DNA from 2 places in the Clostridium nitrophenolicum genome. Region 2 is predicted to be linked to the other one. Evidence: a T-box and tRNA genes for the amino acid it is inferred to sense, from the RefSeq annotation. Region 2 holds a T-box; the other holds one or more tRNA genes.
The links. The T-box of region 2 lies ahead of ACZ5N4_RS23610 (valine--tRNA ligase). A T-box ahead of a tRNA ligase gene usually reads a tRNA of that ligase, here a tRNA-Val.
Positions count from the first base shown of each region.

Region 1: it encodes a tRNA-Val, which carries the amino acid that the T-box ahead of ACZ5N4_RS23610 (valine--tRNA ligase) is inferred to sense. The anticodon was not compared.

Region 1 is NZ_AP042469.1:5,571,051-5,580,561, forward strand. Features, by position in the region: gene ACZ5N4_RS26430 (NAD(P)H-dependent flavin oxidoreductase) at 1-700, opposite strand, end outside; gene ACZ5N4_RS26435 (M23 family metallopeptidase) at 950-1,939, opposite strand; gene ACZ5N4_RS26440 (DnaD domain protein) at 2,118-3,116, shown strand; gene ACZ5N4_RS26445 (ATP-binding protein) at 3,109-4,092, shown strand; tRNA gene ACZ5N4_RS26450 (tRNA-Thr) at 4,192-4,267, opposite strand; tRNA gene ACZ5N4_RS26455 (tRNA-Asp) at 4,278-4,354, opposite strand; tRNA gene ACZ5N4_RS26460 (tRNA-Val) at 4,364-4,439, opposite strand; tRNA gene ACZ5N4_RS26465 (tRNA-Glu) at 4,451-4,525, opposite strand; tRNA gene ACZ5N4_RS26470 (tRNA-Thr) at 4,554-4,629, opposite strand; tRNA gene ACZ5N4_RS26475 (tRNA-Asp) at 4,636-4,712, opposite strand; tRNA gene ACZ5N4_RS26480 (tRNA-Val) at 4,722-4,797, opposite strand; tRNA gene ACZ5N4_RS26485 (tRNA-Glu) at 4,809-4,883, opposite strand; tRNA gene ACZ5N4_RS26490 (tRNA-Asp) at 4,951-5,027, opposite strand; tRNA gene ACZ5N4_RS26495 (tRNA-Val) at 5,036-5,111, opposite strand; tRNA gene ACZ5N4_RS26500 (tRNA-Glu) at 5,123-5,197, opposite strand; gene ACZ5N4_RS26505 (pyruvate, water dikinase regulatory protein) at 5,367-6,182, opposite strand; gene ACZ5N4_RS26510 (CoA-binding protein) at 6,205-6,576, opposite strand; gene ACZ5N4_RS26515 (hypothetical protein) at 6,705-7,289, opposite strand; gene ACZ5N4_RS26520 (BaiN/RdsA family NAD(P)/FAD-dependent oxidoreductase) at 7,519-8,751, shown strand; gene ACZ5N4_RS26525 (acyl-[acyl-carrier-protein] thioesterase) at 8,769-9,511, opposite strand, start outside.
Region 2 is NZ_AP042469.1:4,981,819-4,991,329, reverse strand. Features, by position in the region: gene ACZ5N4_RS23620 (HAMP domain-containing sensor histidine kinase) at 1-1,346, shown strand, start outside; gene ACZ5N4_RS23615 (tetratricopeptide repeat protein) at 1,369-1,941, shown strand; T-box leader at 2,067-2,283, shown strand; gene ACZ5N4_RS23610 (valine--tRNA ligase) at 2,465-5,113, shown strand; gene ACZ5N4_RS23605 (hypothetical protein) at 5,298-5,480, shown strand; gene ACZ5N4_RS23600 (hypothetical protein) at 5,552-6,187, shown strand; gene ACZ5N4_RS23595 (bifunctional folylpolyglutamate synthase/dihydrofolate synthase) at 6,404-7,744, shown strand; gene ACZ5N4_RS23590 (TIGR03905 family TSCPD domain-containing protein) at 7,818-8,069, opposite strand; gene ACZ5N4_RS23585 (YncE family protein) at 8,317-9,204, shown strand; gene ACZ5N4_RS23580 (DUF4364 family protein) at 9,213-9,511, opposite strand, start outside.

The sequences.
Region 1 (9,511 bases), 590 kb from region 2:
CCATTTGAACACCTGAAGCACCTAATTTTATAAATTTAGCAATATCTTCTCCAGTGTAAATACCACCTGCAGCCACTACAGGGATCTTTGATCCATATTCTTCTTCAAAAGGTTTTAAAGCCTCAATTACTTCAACTACAATTTCCTCTAAAGTTAATTTTCCTTCTCTAACATCATCAGCATGAAATCCTAAGTGTCCGCCTGCCTCCGGTCCTTCAACTACAACCATATCAGGAATTTTATTATATTTTTTAATCCAATGCTTTGTAATAACTGAAGCTGATTTTCCTGAAGATGCAATCGGTGCTATCTTAACATTACTTCCCTCAACTAATTTAGGTAATGTCAAAGGAAGTCCTGCGCCAGAAATTATTATATCTACTTGTTCCTCTACGCAAGCCTTTACCATTTCATCATAGTTATTAATAGCCACCATAAGGTTAACTCCTACTATTCCTTTAGGACTTAACTCTTTTGCCCTTCTGACCTCATTTTTTAGTGCTCTAACATTAGCTTCTTTAGTATTAGTTTCAAAATCTGGTTCTCTATATCCTATTTGAACTCCAGATATTATACCAATACCTCCTTCATTTGCTACCGCTGATGAGAGCCTATAACCGGATACCCCTACACCCATACCACCTTGGATAATAGGTACCTCCGCTTTTAAGTCTCCTATAATTAATGGAGGTAATTTCATTTGATCGTCCCCTTTAAAGTTATTTTTATCATCAAATATTTTGATAGTCAAAGTATATATTAAAAAAGAGTATATGTCAATGTTTTTTCCATAAAAAGTAAATAAAACATTGCTATTCCTCTATCCTAAATTGTTCTTAAACAATTGAATTTTGCAGGATTATTTATATAGCTTACATTTATTTGCTTTGAATTTTCACAAATAAGTGTAAGCTATTCCTGTCAATTATTTAATTTTTAATACTTTATATTATTTTAAATACTTTATAGGGTCTTGAGGTGCCCCATCAACTCTAACCTCAAAATGTACATGAGGTCCAGTGCTATTACCTGTACTTCCTACTTTTCCGATATTTTCGCCTTTTTTAACTTGCTGACCTTCATTTACATCTATATTGCTGCAGTGTCCATACACTGTTTGTACTCCTACTCCATGATCTATCTTAATAACCTTTCCATATCCATCTTCCCATTTTGCATAAGCTACTTTTCCATCCATAGCAGCATGAATGGGATCTCCCATAGGTGCCCCTATATCTATGCCATTGTGCATTTTCCCCCATCTCATCCCAAAAGGTGATGTTATAGTTCCTTTGGATGGGAAACTTACAAAGCTAGTTACACTTGATGCCCTTGAGAGGCTTACATTTTTTACTCCATTAACTTCTTTTTCTTTTGAAAAACATATGAGAGGATTACTAGGGTTTTCTTTTGCTATTTTTATTGTTTCTTCTATTGTACTTATATCTTTAATGTTAGTATCTTGTTTTACATAGGTTATACGATTGTTTAACTTAAATGTTCCATCTTTATCTTTTTCTTTATACTCATTTTTAATTATATCCAACACTTTAATCATTTCACTTTCATTAGCAAGCACTCCAACTTCTCTGCCATCTGATTTCATTAAAACCGTTGGTATACTCGTTCTACTATTTTTTACAATTGAGTTTTTAATTGCGCTGCTATCTGCTATATTTTCATTTTTAATTGAAACCTCTTTAAAAGTTATATCATCCTTTAATGTAACTTTTCCGAACCTCTTTTCTAAATCTTTTTCTATATTTTTCTCGACATTATAAAAATCTTCTTTGTTTTTTACATAGGCTAACGGCTTACCATTCATATATACTTGATAAGCATTAAATTTATTGTAGTATATGTATTGGCCAGATACCATAGTAGTAATTACTATAGACAAACTAGCTAATATTGCCTTAGCCCTATTACTAAGTGACAAACTGATCATCCTTTCATTATGATATTTTTGCTCTCACTTCTTTATTTTGCCTTATTTTTAAGAAATTATTACATGTTTTGTAATTTTTTTTAATTGTTATACTACTTCTATTTTGTTATAATGATTTATTAGAAACTATTTTTAACACTAAACATAGATAAAGGTAGGTCATGAAATTATGAGCACTTTCGTATTCAAAAGTGGTAATTCAAACTATACTCCGGTGAGTAACATTTTTATAGATAAATTTATGCCAAAGGCCCGAGGAGAGTTCGTTAAAGTATATCTTCTAGGGCTAAAATATTGTGTTTCTGGTGAACTTGGAGTAAGTTCTCAGATAATGGCTAGTGCCCTTCATCTTCTAGAAACTGATCTTTTAAATGCATGGAATTACTGGAGTGATGAAAATGTGGTTAAAATAATTCCTATAGATAACATGGGAAATTACAGTATTGAATTTTTAGATTTAACAAATTCAACTAATGAAAATCAAGAAGATATAAACTTACTTGAAGAATTAGATAAGAATTCTACAAAGGATATGCTTCAAGATATAGAGAGACTTTTAGGGAGACCCCTTTCATCAAAAGAAATGACTATGTACATAAGCTGGCTAAAAGATTTTAACTTTGGCCATGAAATCATACTTCTTCTAATTCAATATTGTGCTTCAAAAGGAAAAACAGATTGTAGATATATAGAAAAGATAGCAATTGCATGGTTTGATGCAAAAATTAAAAACATAGACGATGCTCAAAGCTTTATAAAAAAGCATGAAGATAAGTGGATTAAGATAAGAAAGATATTAGGTTACTTAGGTATAAAAGATGCGGAAATAATGAAGCCACAAGAAGATATGATGCATAAGTGGATAAATACATATAATTTCCCACTAGATGTAATATACAAAGCCTGTGATGTATGCTTTCAGCGAATTAATAAGGCTGATTTTAAGTATATTGATGGAATTTTGGGCAGTTGGAACAAAGAAGGACTTAAAACTGTGGAAGACATAGATTCAAAAGATACTAAAAAAACTTATTACCCAAATAACTTTAATAAAAATAATAATGTGAATAAAGCTACAAACAGCACATTTAATAACTTTAAACAGCGTAGTTACAATTTTAAAGATTTAGAAAAAAAATTATTAGGATGGGATAACAAAGATGATTAAAGGATATCACTCCAATATAATGAAGATATACGAAAACATAAGAACTGCTGAAGAAAAAGCGATTAAAGATAGACGAAAAGAAATTGAAAAAAAAGTGCCAGATGTTTTAAATATAGAACGTGAAATCGGTAAACTTTGCGTTAAATTATCAATAAGTATACTTAATAATTCAGAAAACAAAGATGAATATCTTAATGAATTAAAAGAAAAAATAACTGATCTTAGAATAAAAAAGTCTGAATTACTAGTTAGAAACAATTATCCCTTAGACTACCTGGAACCTCAATATAGGTGTATTAAATGTAAAGATACAGGTTTTGTTGGAACAAAAAAATGTAATTGTTATAAACAAAAACTCGTAGAGTTATATTATGAGAATTCCGATTTGAAAACTATACTCACAAAGAATAACTTCGAAAATTTTAATATTGAACTTTATCCTTCTAGAAGGAACATAAATGAACCAATTAGTCCAAGAAAGAATATTGAAGAGATTGTATCTAAGTCATGGAATTTCATTGAGAATTTTTCTTTATCTCCTGAAAATCTATTGTTTTATGGAACTCCTGGTACCGGAAAAACCTTTTTATCAGATTGTATTGCTAAAGAGCTCTTAGATAGAGGTTACCTGGTAGTCTATAGAACCTCGGAGTCCCTAATTCAGAATTTAAAACATATAAGATTTAATAATGATGAAAATTTAGAGGATTTACTTATAAATTGTGATCTCCTCATATTAGATGACTTAGGTTCTGAACAGATAACTGATTTTTCTAAAACGGAGCTATTTAATCTGTTAAACAGAAAGCTATTAAATAGAAAAAAAATGCTAATATCTACAAATCATGATTTGGAAGAACTTCTAAAAATATATTCAGAAAGAATCTCTTCAAGATTACTTGGCGACTTTACTTTATGTAAGTTTTTCGGAGAGGATATAAGAATAGGTCAAAATATAAAAGGTAAAAGATTTTAAAATAACGATAGGCACTATTAAATTATAGTGCCTATCGTTGTGTAAATTTAAGTACTTACATAAAAAAACAAGCTGCATATAAAATATGCAGCTTGTTTTTGGTGCTGGTTGCAAGAATCGAACTCGCGACCTACTGATTACAAGTCAGTTGCTCTACCTGCTGAGCTAAACCAGCAAATTAAATATGGCGACCCAGAAGGGACTCGAACCCTCGACCTCCGGCGTGACAGGCCGGCACTCTAACCAACTGAGCCACTGGGCCATATATATGTGGTGGGCACAACAGGGCTCGAACCTGTGACCCTCTGCTTGTAAGGCAGATGCTCTCCCAGCTGAGCTATGCGCCCACATATTAAAATGGTGACCCCTAGGGGAATCGAACCCCTGTTACCACCGTGAAAGGGTGGTGTCTTGACCGCTTGACCAAGGGGCCATGCTAATTTAAAGATAATTTTATTAAATGGTGCTGGCAGCAAGAATCGAACTCGCGACCTACTGATTACAAGTCAGTTGCTCTACCTGCTGAGCTATGCCAGCAAATTATGGCGACCCAGAAGGGACTCGAACCCTCGACCTCCGGCGTGACAGGCCGGCACTCTAACCAACTGAGCCACTGGGCCATAAATATATGGTGGGCACAACAGGGCTCGAACCTGTGACCCTCTGCTTGTAAGGCAGATGCTCTCCCAGCTGAGCTATGCGCCCATATATTATAATGGTGACCCTTAGGGGAATCGAACCCCTGTTACCACCGTGAAAGGGTGGTGTCTTGACCGCTTGACCAAAGGGCCATATTAGATTTTCATGTTATAAATTTAGACCTATAATACCATCATAATTATTTAATATAAATAATTATGGCGACCCAGAAGGGACTCGAACCCTCGACCTCCGGCGTGACAGGCCGGCACTCTAACCAACTGAGCCACTGGGCCATAATATATGGTGGGCACAACAGGGCTCGAACCTGTGACCCTCTGCTTGTAAGGCAGATGCTCTCCCAGCTGAGCTATGCGCCCATATATTATAATGGTGACCCCTAGGGGAATCGAACCCCTGTTACCACCGTGAAAGGGTGGTGTCTTGACCGCTTGACCAAGGGGCCATATTTATCTTTTCAGTTCACTTGTAGCGACCCGACATAGACTATAATACAAGATATTTATCAAAGTGTCAACATTTTTTTTATATTTTTTTATACTATATTATGGTTTTTGTCTAAAGCCCTTCAAAATCAGGGCTTTAGACAAAGTTTTGTATCATCTTTTTATATTTTAGTACTGCTTTAATCCCATATAATCTATATGTTCCATTATTATTAATGCAGTATCTTCTATAGCTCTTTTTGTGACATCTATAATTTTACAATTAAGCTTTCTCATAAGCTTATCTGCAAATTCCAACTCATCTAAAACTCTTTCTGCATTTGCATATTGTATCTCTGTAGATAATTTAGAAAACTTATCTATTCTATGTCTCCTTATTTCAATAAGATGCATTGGGTCTATTGTTAACCCTATTATTTTCTTTCTATCAACTTCAAACAGTTCATTAGGTACTGGTACTTCTGGCATAATAGGTATGTTTAATGCCTTAATTCCTTTGTTAGCTAAATACATACAAAGTGGTGTTTTAGACGTTCTTGAAAGCCCTACTAAAATTACATCCGCATTTTTAATACCTGAATGATCTTTGCTATCATCATACTGAATAGCAAATTCCATAGCTTCTATTTTTTTATAATATTCTGAGTCCATCTCCCAAACTGCACCTGGCTTATAATCAGGAAGCTTGTTCAAAATTCTAGAAGCAACGCTGATACAAGGACCTAGTACATTCATTATGTGTATACCAGTTTCTATACATCTTTGGATTAAAAACTCTCTAACATCAACTAAAACTATTGTTGATATAATCATAGTATTTTCTCTGTCTTCAATTTTGTTTATAAATTCATTTACATCTTCAAAGCTTTTTATGTATGGTACTCTCTGAACTTTTATATTATCATAGAACTGACAAGCAGTTGCTCTTGCAACTTGCTCAGCAGTTTCTCCTATAGAATCTGATACAGCATATATCGTAAACATTAATAGACTCCCCCTTAAAAACTTATAACCTAGAAAGTTCTACAAGCGCACATCCTTCTATAGCTATAATACCCTTATTTCTACATAAACTCAATATTTCTTCACTTTCTGCTCCAGGTTGTATTAGCACTTTATTTATATCAAGTTTAGCAGCACTTTCCATTACTTTTAACCCTTGTATAGGATTTATGCATAAATCTATAACATCTATTTTATAATTCACCTCTTCTAGTGTCTTATATACTTTACCAGTAGTATCTCTAGGATTTACCCCCTCTACATTAAAATTAGAATCTCTCAAGCTGCTTAATATTCTGAATGCATATTTACTTTCATTTAGCACATCACCAACAACTACCCAATTTTTATAATTTAATAATTCTGAAGCTTCCATATAGCACTTTTCCCCTTTCAATAGTAAATTTTAATTAAGGCATCTGAAAGAAAATAACAAGTGAAAGATGCCTAACCCTATTATAAATATTATATACAAAATAGAATTAAATATAAAAAACTATCTTACTAATTATTTAATAAGATAGACTCATTTTTGATTATACTATTACTAATGACATTTTTTAACGTTTTTTCATATTTATTTTTTAAAATTTGCCTTTCTTTAATCTCATCTTCTAAAGCTTTAACCTTTAATTCATATTCTTTCAAGAAATTACTTAAATTAATTTCCTTTATAGTAAAGCTAAAGTTATCTCCATATTTTTGACCTATTGAACTAATTTTAAATGTTCTTAAGTTATTTATAACTATGAGTAAATTTTTTTCCCAAATTCCTTTTTTAATAAACTTAAACTCGTCTTCTAATACATCTATTTGCTCAACTTTTCTTCCAACGATATCTTCTATAAAGTTTATAAGTGTAGGATAGAAAGCAAATGTCATACCTTTATTTAGCTTTATCTTTAATATGTCTTCATACTGATTCAAAATCTTCTCAGAATCATTCTCGAATATAAGTTCTACTTCATCCCTTCTAAGAACCTTTTTATCATCATTTATTTGAACTGCAACGAAATCATAGTTTATGCTTAGAACCTTCAAATCTCCTTTAGTACTATCTATAGATTTATTTAATATTTTAGCTCTCATAAAAAAATTCCTCCTCACTAAATATATTTTCAAGTGCGAGCAGGTCTAACATGTGATTATTTTTAGAATTACTGTACTATAATTATAACAACTATACTCTCTTCATTACAAATGTAATTTAAGCCCTGGTTTCTACATAGTGGATTATACCTATAAAAATTCTATTACCAAAACTATATTTTTACGATAAAATAATATAGAATAATTCGATTACAAGGAGTTGTTGTCTTTGTTTCATGAAATAATAATAGTAGGCGGCGGTGCTGCTGGTATCATAGCAGCAATTACTGCTAAAGATTCTGGAAAAGATGTTGCAATATTAGAGGGAAACAGCAGAATAGGAAGTAAAATTCTTTCAACTGGAAATGGTAGATGTAATATAACAAATAGCAATATTTCTTATTCAAAGTATCATAGTCAAAATCCTGAATTTTTTAAGTTTGCTTTAGACAGTTTTAAATTAGATGATACCACTAATTTTTTCTATTCTTTAGGTCTTCCCTTAGTTACTTTAGAAGATGGAAAAATGTATCCGTTATCACTTCAAGCATCTTCAGTGCTTGATATATTTAGATTAGCTATAGAAGATCGTAATATTCCTATATACCTAAATTCTAAAGTTAACAACATAAAGAATAGCTCTAAATCTTTTAAGCTGTTTACTGAATCCAATGATGTATATGAGTGTAAAAAGCTCATATTATGTTGTGGTGGCAAATCAGCCCCTAATACTGGTTCTGATGGATCAGGCTTTAAGATAGCTAAATCATTAAACCACAATATAATAAGTCCAGTACCAGCCCTAGTACAGCTTAAATTAAGCTATAAAAATCTTAAGGCTTTGTCTGGAGTAAAATTCAATGGCTTTGCTGAAATATTTGTAGATGGTATTTCTAAAAGACGAGAGTTTGGAGAAATATTATTTACAGATTACGGAATATCCGGTCCCCCTATACTTCAACTGAGTCGTACTGCTTCTGCGGCTTTATCTGAAGGGAAATCTGTGAGTCTGACTATAGATATGATGCCTGATTTGAATAAAGAAAATCTAATAGAGTTTTTAGAAAATCACTGGGGAACATTTAGTTACAGAAGTGTTTATAATTCCTTTGTTGGAATTATAAATAAAAAAGTTATTCCTATACTTTTAAAAGAGGCCTCAATAGATAATATACATAAACTCTGCTGCGAATTAGATTGGAAGGAAAAACAACAGTTACTAAGTCTACTTAAAGAGTGGACTTTTTCAGTGTGCGACACTAACTCATTCAAAAACTCTCAAGTAACTGCTGGTGGTGTAGATACAAATGATATAAACTCTCAAACTCTTGAATCAAAAATAATTAAAAATTTATATTTTGCAGGTGAATTACTTGATGTTGACGGGGATTGTGGAGGCTTCAATTTACAATGGGCATGGAGTTCTGGATTTATAGCTGGAAAAAATGCTGCTGAAAAATAAGGTCAGCAGCATTTTTCTTATTTCTCCCATTGGGTTTGAACTAAACACAACTGTTTATCTTCTCCATCAACAACTCTATGGAAGCATGTTATATTATTTTCATTTGTCTTTATTTCTACTAAGACCTTTACTGTATCTCCATATTTAGTTTCTTTTTCATAGACTGTATTTATACTTGTAATTACATAGTTGTTTACTATATCTAATGGTACAGCCTCTATAGCCCATTCTACATATTTTACATTGTTAACATGTCTATTTGTATCTATGTCACTATACCTTACTTGAAAGACTTTTTCACTATGTATTTCTAATGGCTCACTTATTTTTTCTATATCAAGAATATCGTTTTTATCCTTAGGAACTCTATAGGCATTATACATTTCTTCTGTCACTCTTATAGCTCTTCTTTTTTCAATATCAATTAAGAACCATATAGATTTGGCTTTCCCTATAGTGTTTCCATTTAAATCTACTATCTCAAATACCCTATATGCATAAAACTTTTTAAAAGAATAAGGTTTAGTTATTATTCTAACCTTTTCTCCATACACAGGGTATCTATACATATCTATATGCCATTTATAAAGAACCCACGCTATACCATGTTGTGTTAGGTAGTCTATTCCAACACCTATGTCTTCAGATTGTCTTATAGCAATATCCTGAAGATAATTCATTAAATTTGTTATAAGTAATCTTTTTTTATAGTCTATTTCGTAATATTGAACTTCATATTCTCTTTCTGTCACTATCTCAC
Region 2 (9,511 bases):
AAAAAGCGATGTTTAATGGAAAAAATAATGTAACTAATGACACAATAGTAACAATGTATATAATCTTGGGATTGTCTACAGTGGCTGTAGTAGGAGGGTTCTTTATTTCAACATTCTTCATTAATAGATTTTTAAAGCCAGTATACATTCTTACGGAATGCATAAGATCCGTTAAGGAAGGATATCTGCATCAGGAGATACCTGTAGTTTCAACTGATGAAATAGGTCTTCTAGCGCATGAATTTAATAACATGACCAAAAGACTTCAACAGTTTGAATATAGTAGTAAAGGCAAATTATTAGAAGAAAAGAATAAGTCACTTGCTATTGTAAAAAGTATTTCTGACCCTTTAATTGTTTTAGATACAGATTGTAAGGTTATTTTACTAAATGATGCTTGTGAAGACATCTTTGGTATAAAAGAACTTGATGCTTTAAACAAACACTTTTTGGAAAGTATAAATAATAGAGAATTATACGAATATATATCCAGTGTTTATGGAGAAGAACATAAAAAAAGGGCAGAAAAAATAATGAATTTAAAGATAAAGGAACAAGATTATTACTTTAATATTATTGTTACGGCTATAGAAGATAGGAATTTAAATATATATGGAATAGTTGTATTATTCCAGAATGTTACTAAGCTAAAACAACTTGAGAAAATAAAATCAGACTTTATGGCTACTATATCTCATGAATTAAAAACACCTTTAACTTCAATAATGATGGGATTAAGCTTGGTTACAGATAAGAAAATAGGATGTTTGAGTGAAAAACAGGAAAGCATTATAAAAACAATAAGAGAAGATGGGGAAAGGCTTTCTAGCCTTGTAAACGAACTGCTTCAGCTTTCTAAAATTGAGTCAGATAAGGCGTTATTTAATATAGGGTCATGTTCTATAATTGGAATAATAGAAAATTGTATTAAAAGATTTAATGACCAAGCTGCAGATAAGGAAGTAAATTTATATTATGAAGCAAGCGAAAAGCTTCCTAAAATACTAGTAGACCCAGATAAAATATCCTGGGTGTTAAATAATCTGGTGTCAAATGCATTAAAATACGTAAATGCAGGAGATGAAATTTTAGTAAAGGCATTTGCTGAAGGTAATAAAATATTTGTATCAGTTATTGATACAGGAGTAGGAATACCTGCTGAATACCAGAAGAGAATATTTAATAAGTTTGTTCAAGTAAAAGGCAGCGATTTAGAAATGAGAGGTAGTGGGTTAGGTTTAGCTATTGCTAAAGAGATTGTAGAAGCTCACGGCGGGCAAATTTGGTGTGAAAGTAAATTAGATGTAGGAAGCACTTTTACCTTTACTATTCCTGTGGCAAATTAGTTAGATATGGAGGGGAATTTGAATGAAAAAAGTATTAGTGGTTGATGATACAAAGAACATAAGAACGTTACTAACTACATGTCTTGAAATAAATGATTATGAAGTTATCACAGCTAAAAATGGGCAAGAGGCAATTGAACTATTAAATATCGAAAAGTTTGATTTGGCTTTTTTAGATATAAAAATGCCAGAAATAAGTGGAACTACAGTTTTGAAGAAAATGAGGGAAATAGGTATTAATATTCCTGTAGTAATTATGACTGCATTTGCTACAATCAAAAATGCAGTGGAGTGCACAAAACTTGGTGCTGTTGTATATTTGCAAAAACCTTTTACTGCAGAAAAGATTAAATCAGTATTAAATGAAATTTTTAATGATGATAATACTAAAGCTTTAGATGATTACTTAAAGAACAGTAGAGAATTGATCGAACTAGGAAGAAATGAAGAGGCTTATGATATTTTGAAAAAAGCTTTATCTATAGATCCATTATGTTCGGAGATATATTATATAATTGGAACGATTTATGAGAAAGATGGAAATCTAAAGCAAGCAAAAAAGTTTTATGAAACGTCAGAGCGATTTAGTATATAGTGCAATAGAGAAGAATAAAGAATATTTCACATTTTTGTGGAGAAAATATTATAAATTTATATAAATATACTTGACAGTAGAATAAATAAGGATATAATAATATTTAAAAGTTAAATATAGGGATTTAATTAGCTATGATGAAGAGGAGTAAAGGTAAGAAAAGTATTAAGAGAGGAAAGCTTACTAGCTGAAAGGCTTTCTATGCGGATTACTTTGAATGTAGCTTCGGAGCTTCTTTGCTGAATTTATAGTAGGTAAAGACGGTTTTCTTAACCGTTATTTGTATTAAGAGCCTGTAATTTTGCAGGAAAAAAGGTGGTAACGCGGGTCTTCGTCCTTTTATGGGATGAAGGCTTTTTTTATTTTCTAAGATCAGTATACTGATGAATATCCAATGGCAAGGTATAAGAATATTTAATAACTTAAGGAGGTTAAAGCCCTAAATGGGCTTTAACGAGCAATTAGCAAGCGGGAGAGAGCAATCTTTAATTGCTCAGTGTTCCGACTAAAAGGAGGAATTAGAATGTCAGAAAAAAGAGAAATGGCAACAACTTATAGTCCAAAAGAATTTGAAGGCAGAATCTATAAAAATTGGGAGGAGAAAGGCTATTTTACTCCAGAGGTGGATGAAAATAAAGCTCCATATACAATAGTATTACCTCCACCAAACATTACAGGAAAGCTTCACTTAGGTCATGCGCTAGACGATACTATCCAAGATATAATCATAAGAACTAAAAGAATGCAAGGTTACAGTACTTTATGGTTACCAGGACAAGACCATGCAAGTATAGCTACAGAAGTTAAGGTTGAAAATGAACTTTTAAAACAAGGCCTTAAAAAGAAGGAAATGGGTAGAGAAGCATTCCTAGGCAAGGTTTGGGAATGGGCTAATGAGTATAGAGGCAGAATAATGGATCAGGTAAAACAGTTAGGTTGTTCAGTAGACTCCACACGAGAATGTTTTACTATGGAAGAGAAAGCAAACAAAGCTGTTAGAAATTTCTTTGTTAAGTTATACAATGAAGGTTTAATTTATCAAGGAAATAGAATAACAAATTGGTGCCCAAAATGTCAAACTGCGATATCCGATGCTGAAATAGAATACAGCGAACAGGACGGACATTTCTGGCATATTAAATACCCAGTTGTAGGCAGCGATGAATATTTAGAAATAGCTACTACAAGACCAGAGACAATGCTTGGAGATACTGCTGTTGCAGTTAACCCTAATGATGAAAGATATGCTCACCTAATAGGAAAGACTTTAATGCTTCCACTAGTTAATAGAGAAATTCCTATAGTAGCAGATGATTATGTTGATTTAGAGTTTGGTACAGGAGCAGTTAAAATAACTCCAGCTCACGATCCAAATGATTATCAAGTAGGAAAGAGACATAACCTACCAGAAATAATTGTTATGCACCTAGACGGAAGAATAAATTTCCCAGGAAGTAGATATGATGGATTAGATAGATATGAAGCTAGAAAACTTATAGTTGAAGATTTAAAAAATGAAGGCTTCTTAGTAAATATAAAAGAACACAATCACAATGTAGGAACTCATGATAGATGTAATACGGTTATAGAACCTATGGTTTCAAAGCAATGGTTTGTAAAGATGGAATCTTTAGCAAAACCAGCTATAGATGTTGTAAAAACTAAGAAGATTAAGTTTGTACCAGAAAGATTTGAAAAAACTTATTTTAACTGGATGGAAAACATTCAAGATTGGTGTATTTCAAGACAGTTATGGTGGGGACACAGAATTCCAGTATGGTACTGCCAAGACTGTGGTGAGGTTATTGCATCTGTAGATGAACCAACAAAATGTAATAAGTGTAATTCAGAAAAATTACAACAAGACAATGACGTATTAGATACTTGGTTCAGTTCAGCATTATGGCCTTTCTCAACAATGGGCTGGCCAGATAAAACACCAGACTTAAAGTATTTCTATCCAAATAGTACATTAGTTACAGGATACGATATAATATTCTTCTGGGTAGCTAGAATGGTATTCTCAGGATTATATTGTATGGATGATATTCCATTTGAAAATGTATTAATCCATGGTATAGTAAGAGATGCAAATGGAAAGAAAATGTCTAAATCCTTAGGAAATGGAGTAGATCCACTTGAGGTAATAGAACAATATGGTGCAGATGCCTTAAGATTTACACTTATAACAGGAAATGCTCCAGGAAATGATATAAGATACTATCCTGAAAGAGTAGAAGCTGCTAGAAACTTTGCAAATAAGATTTGGAATGCTTCAAGATTCGTTCTTATGAATATAGATGAGGAAGCTATGAACAAATATAAGGATTGCAAAAACTACAGTGCTGCTGATAAGTGGATACTATCAAGAATGAACACTTTAGTAAAAGAAGTAACTGATAATATAGAAAAATTTGAGTTAGGAATAGCATCACAAAAAGTTTATGACTTTATATGGGGCGAATTCTGTGACTGGTATATAGAGCTTGTAAAACCAGTAATGTATGGTGAAGATGAAGAAGCTAAGGGTGTTGCATTTAATGTATTGAACAAAGTTTTATCAACAAGCTTACAATTATTACACCCAATAATGCCATTCATAACAGAAGAAATATATACTCACCTTTATACTGAGTTTGAATCAATAGTTATATCAAAATGGCCAGAATATGATGAAACACTTAATGATGAAAAAGCTGAAAAAGATATGGAATATATAATAGAAGCTATTAAATCATTAAGAAATGTAAGAACTGAGATGAATGTACCACCTTCAAGAAAAGCTAAAGTAATGGCTTATGTAACAGAAAGTGATGCATTAGAAGCATTTAAGAGTGGGGAAACTTACTTCCAAAAGCTTGCTTCAGCTAGTGAGGTACAATTCTTAAATACTAAAGAAGAAGCTCCAGAAAATGTAGTTTCAGTAGTTACAAGAGGAGCAGAAATGTTTATGCCTTTACTTGATCTAGTAGATCTTGAAAAAGAGCTTGAAAGATTAAATAAAGAGAAAGAAAAATTAGAAAAAGAAATAGATAGAGTAGAGAAAAAGCTTGCTAACGAAAAATTCGTATCAAAAGCGCCTCAAGCAGTAGTTGATGAAGAAAAAGCTAAAGGCGACAAATATAAAGAAATGCTTGCAGCAGTAATTTCAAGATTGAAAAGTTTAAAATAATAGGCTAAGTCTAATATCCCCCGTAATAATTAAGGGGGATATTTTTGCGTATTAAAAATATTAAAAAAAATTTAAGTGTATTTAAAAATATGTTAAAGTATATTTTAAAACTTACGTATATTATATATGAGTCGAAATTGTAGATACGATACTTTTGATAAAGTGAATGGAAGGTTGGTATATTGTGGATAAGTACATTAAAGCTTCTATGATATTTCTATTTACTCTTTTGTTTTGTAAGACTATTTTTTTTATCCTTGATAAAAAGCTTGCTAAAAATAGATTTAGATTAACCGACAGATGCAGATATACTGTGGAAGGTACGTTATGTGTTGTATTAGGATTTGTTTCAGGAGTTTTAGTTTAAGATAGATAAAAGCTAACCAAAAGATTTATTATAACATTGAACTTTATAGTAATAAATAGGGGGATAAGCAGATGGCAGCAAAGAAATCTATATTTGAAAAATTTAAGTTAGTAGAAAAAATAGAAGACGCAAAACTAGAAAATGAGGAGCAATGTGAAGATAAAGTACTCAGCGAAAGTGATAAACCGGAAGATAATAATATCGAAAGTGACTCTTCAAAAGATGATGAGATTATAACAGCAAATCAAGAGGATGAAGAAAATAATATATGTCAGGAAGCTAGTAATATGAGTATAGATACGGTCTTAAGTATAGAAGAAATATATAGCATGTTTAATTTGGAAAATGAGAATACAAAAAAGGTATACATAATAGATAACTTTTTTAATGCTTTACCAGGGAACCTTCCAACTGAAATCAAAAAACAATCAGTTGTTAATATAATAAATGCATCAGGCATGAATATTAATACTTTACTAAAAGATGGTAAAGATAGGGCAGTTGTACTTAGAGATTACCTTAAAGAATTCTCTAAGAATACAGATGAAGTAGTAAACCAATATCAAGATAGAATTAAAGAATTACTGAAAGAAATAGAAGAGCTAAAGCAAAATATAAGCAAGAAAGAAAGCCTTCAAAGCGAGCAAAAGCATATGATAGAATATGAAATTCAAAAAATAAATAGTATTATAGAATCTGTAAAATAAGAGCGTCATAGGAGACTGTTGTAGTAGAAATATTATAGCAGTTTTTTGTTTTGTTGGGTTAGCTATGCCAAAATTGTTAATCTAATAATAACTTATAAGAATATATAGTTTTATAATAAAATTGATTGAATGTTAAATTCTTGATAAAATAAGATAGAGTTTAAATCAGAATCAATTAGCCATTGGGTAAATTTTAAAATATTGGGGTGTGACATTATGAATTATCAAGAAACTATGAGTTATATAACCAATACGGCCAAATTCGGAACTAACTTTGGATTGGATAGAACGGAAAAGATACTAGAATTGCTGGGGAATCCTCATAAAAAGTTAAAATGTATACATTTAGCTGGCACTAATGGAAAAGGATCTACTACTGCTATGATTACTCGAATACTTGTAGATGCTGGATATAAAGTTGGCATGTATACTTCACCTTACCTTGAGGTTTTTGAAGAAAGAATTCAAATAAATGGAGAAAACATTTCCAAAGAAGAGTTAAGTGAAACTGTTACAGAAGTATCAAATTCAGTAAATAAAGTTATAGAATTAGGATATGAACATCCAACTGAATTTGAGATTATAACTTGTACAATGTTTTATTATTTCTCGAAGAAAAACGTAGATTTTGCAGTAGTTGAAGTAGGATTAGGGGGAAGGTTAGACTCTACAAATGTAATTGAACCATTTTCTATTGTTGAAGGTGGAGGAGTGCTAGCAAGTGTCATGGCATCTATAAGCTATGATCATATGCAAATATTAGGTAATACATTAGAGGAGATTGCTTATGAAAAAGCCGGAATAATAAAAAATGGTGTACCTGTAATAATGTATCCTCAACAAAAGGAAGCGGAAGAAGTTATAGAAAAGGTATGCTTTGAGAGAGGCTGTAAATTAATAAAGGTTCCGAATAACTGTGTAGAGTATTTAGACGATAACAATATTAAAATAGATAATCAGAGCATGAATTATAGTCAAAACATTAAATTACAGACCAATGAGAGTACATATTATATAGAATTAGCCTTGCTAGGTAAACATCAATTATTAAATTGTGCTACAGCAGTTTTTGTTATAGAAGAGCTTATAAAGCAAGGGATAAAGATAAGTGTTGATAGCATTATTAATGGATTAAAGACTGTGAAATGGATAGGAAGACTTGAAGTTATTAGGAACAAGCCTTTAGTTGTAATAGATGGAGCACATAATATAGATGGTATTTCAAAGCTCAAGGAAAATATTGAATTATATTTTAAATATAATAAGATGACGTTAATATTAGGAATATTAGCAGATAAAGAAGTAGATAGTATGGTAAATACCATTGTTCCCCTAGCGGACAGAGTTATAGCAGTAACACCTAACAGCTATAGAGCTGAGAGTGCAGAAGAACTTAAAAATGTGATACAAAAATATAACACAAAATGCGAAGCGGTAGAGAATTATAAAGATGCATATGAGTTAGCTCTTTCATATTGTAATGAAGATGATCTATTGTTAATTTCTGGTTCGTTATATATGATAGGTGATATGAGAAAAATACTGAAATTATTTTAATAATAAAATATAAAAAAGTGCCTTAATTATTTTACATAGTTAAGGCACTTTTTAATGCTTTGATATTATAAGTTTAATTATTTTTTATAACCATTTCTTGAAGAGCTTTTACAAACTGATCAGGACAAGATGTGTTCTTGCCGCCACAGGATATACCTTCTAATTTTTTAATAGCGTCCTCAACCTCTAACCCCTCTAAGAGACTAGATAATCCTTGAAGGTTACCATTGCATCCTCCAACAAAAGAAACATTAGTAATTTTGTTATCTACTATATCAAAATTTATTTCTTTAGAACAAACTCCATTAGTTTTATAGCTATACATAATATCACCTGCCTTGAGTATTATTAGTAAATTTATGATTAACAAAAACATTATATAACAAAATATATATATTACTCAACACATAGTGTTATTTAAAAAATATTCTTAAAGTTTAGATAAGGCATCTTCAAAATATCCGTTGCATTTTTGACTTGTTATTTTCTTTCAGATGCCTAATAAAATTTCTAAATTTATTATTACCTATTTTGAGGAATATTCATATTATATTTGTAAGGGGGGGATAGAATTGAGGCGTTTATATGTATGTAATACTTCTTCGGATTTTATTTCTAAAGTTAATATAAATAATTTTGAAGAAGAAAGTAGAATTATATTAAAGTCAAATAATATGAATGACAGAGTTGGGCCACATGGCATAAGTTTATATAAAGATAAACTTATAGTAGCAAATAATTATAGTAATAGTATATCAATTATAAATTTATTAGAAGAATTAGAGGAAAGCAGCCACTATATAGGTGTGCACTGCAATGATGTAGTTATTTTTAGAAAAAATGCATATATAATATGTGGTGACCTTAACAGTTTAATAGTATTTGATCTTATAGAAAATAAAATAGTAGAGGAAATCCCCTGTGGAAGTTTACCACATAGTATATGCTTAAATAAGGAGAAGAAGCTTTTACTAGTATCGAATATGTATGATGATAGCATAACGATAATTGATTGTACTAATAACGATAATATTAAAAATATAAGAGTAGGTGCATATCCTACGAAAGCCTTATTTACAGTTGATGGACAATATTCTCTTGTATGTGAAAGTAATATAGGTTCCGATTTTAGAGGAAGCATAGCGGTTCTTTCATTAAAGAACTATAAGATTATTAACAGAATTACTGTAGGAAATTCACCTATTGATATGTATTGCGATGAGAAGACTTGCCTTGTATCTAACTTTGGAGAGGGCAGCATAAGTGTTATAGACATAAATCATTATAAGGAAGATAAAAAAATAATTGTGGGTGGAATGCCAAGAGGAATAATGAAATATGGCAGAAGTATATACGTAGGAGATAATTATAATAATAGATTAATAGATGTAAACATTGAAAATGGAAACAAAAAATATATACCTATAGGAGGAGAGCCTACAGGTATGATTTTAGTATAAACATGCTATTAGGTTATCAATAAATTAATAATTTTATTATATAATTCTGAAGAATTGCTTTTCCATTTTTGACATAGATCCTTAGCTTGTTTATTTGATCCTACATTAATTTTTATATCGATGAGTATAGAATCATTTTCTAGTGCCTTTAAGTTAACTATATAGTTATCTTTATTCTCTATTGTATAGTTGGCTGTTACAGCAACTTCCTTTTTTATATTCTCTATGTGATTTTTTAAATAGTTATCTATAGTATCTATTTTACTATTAGAAAGCCTATTTTCAAATAAAGACAACACTTTAGCTC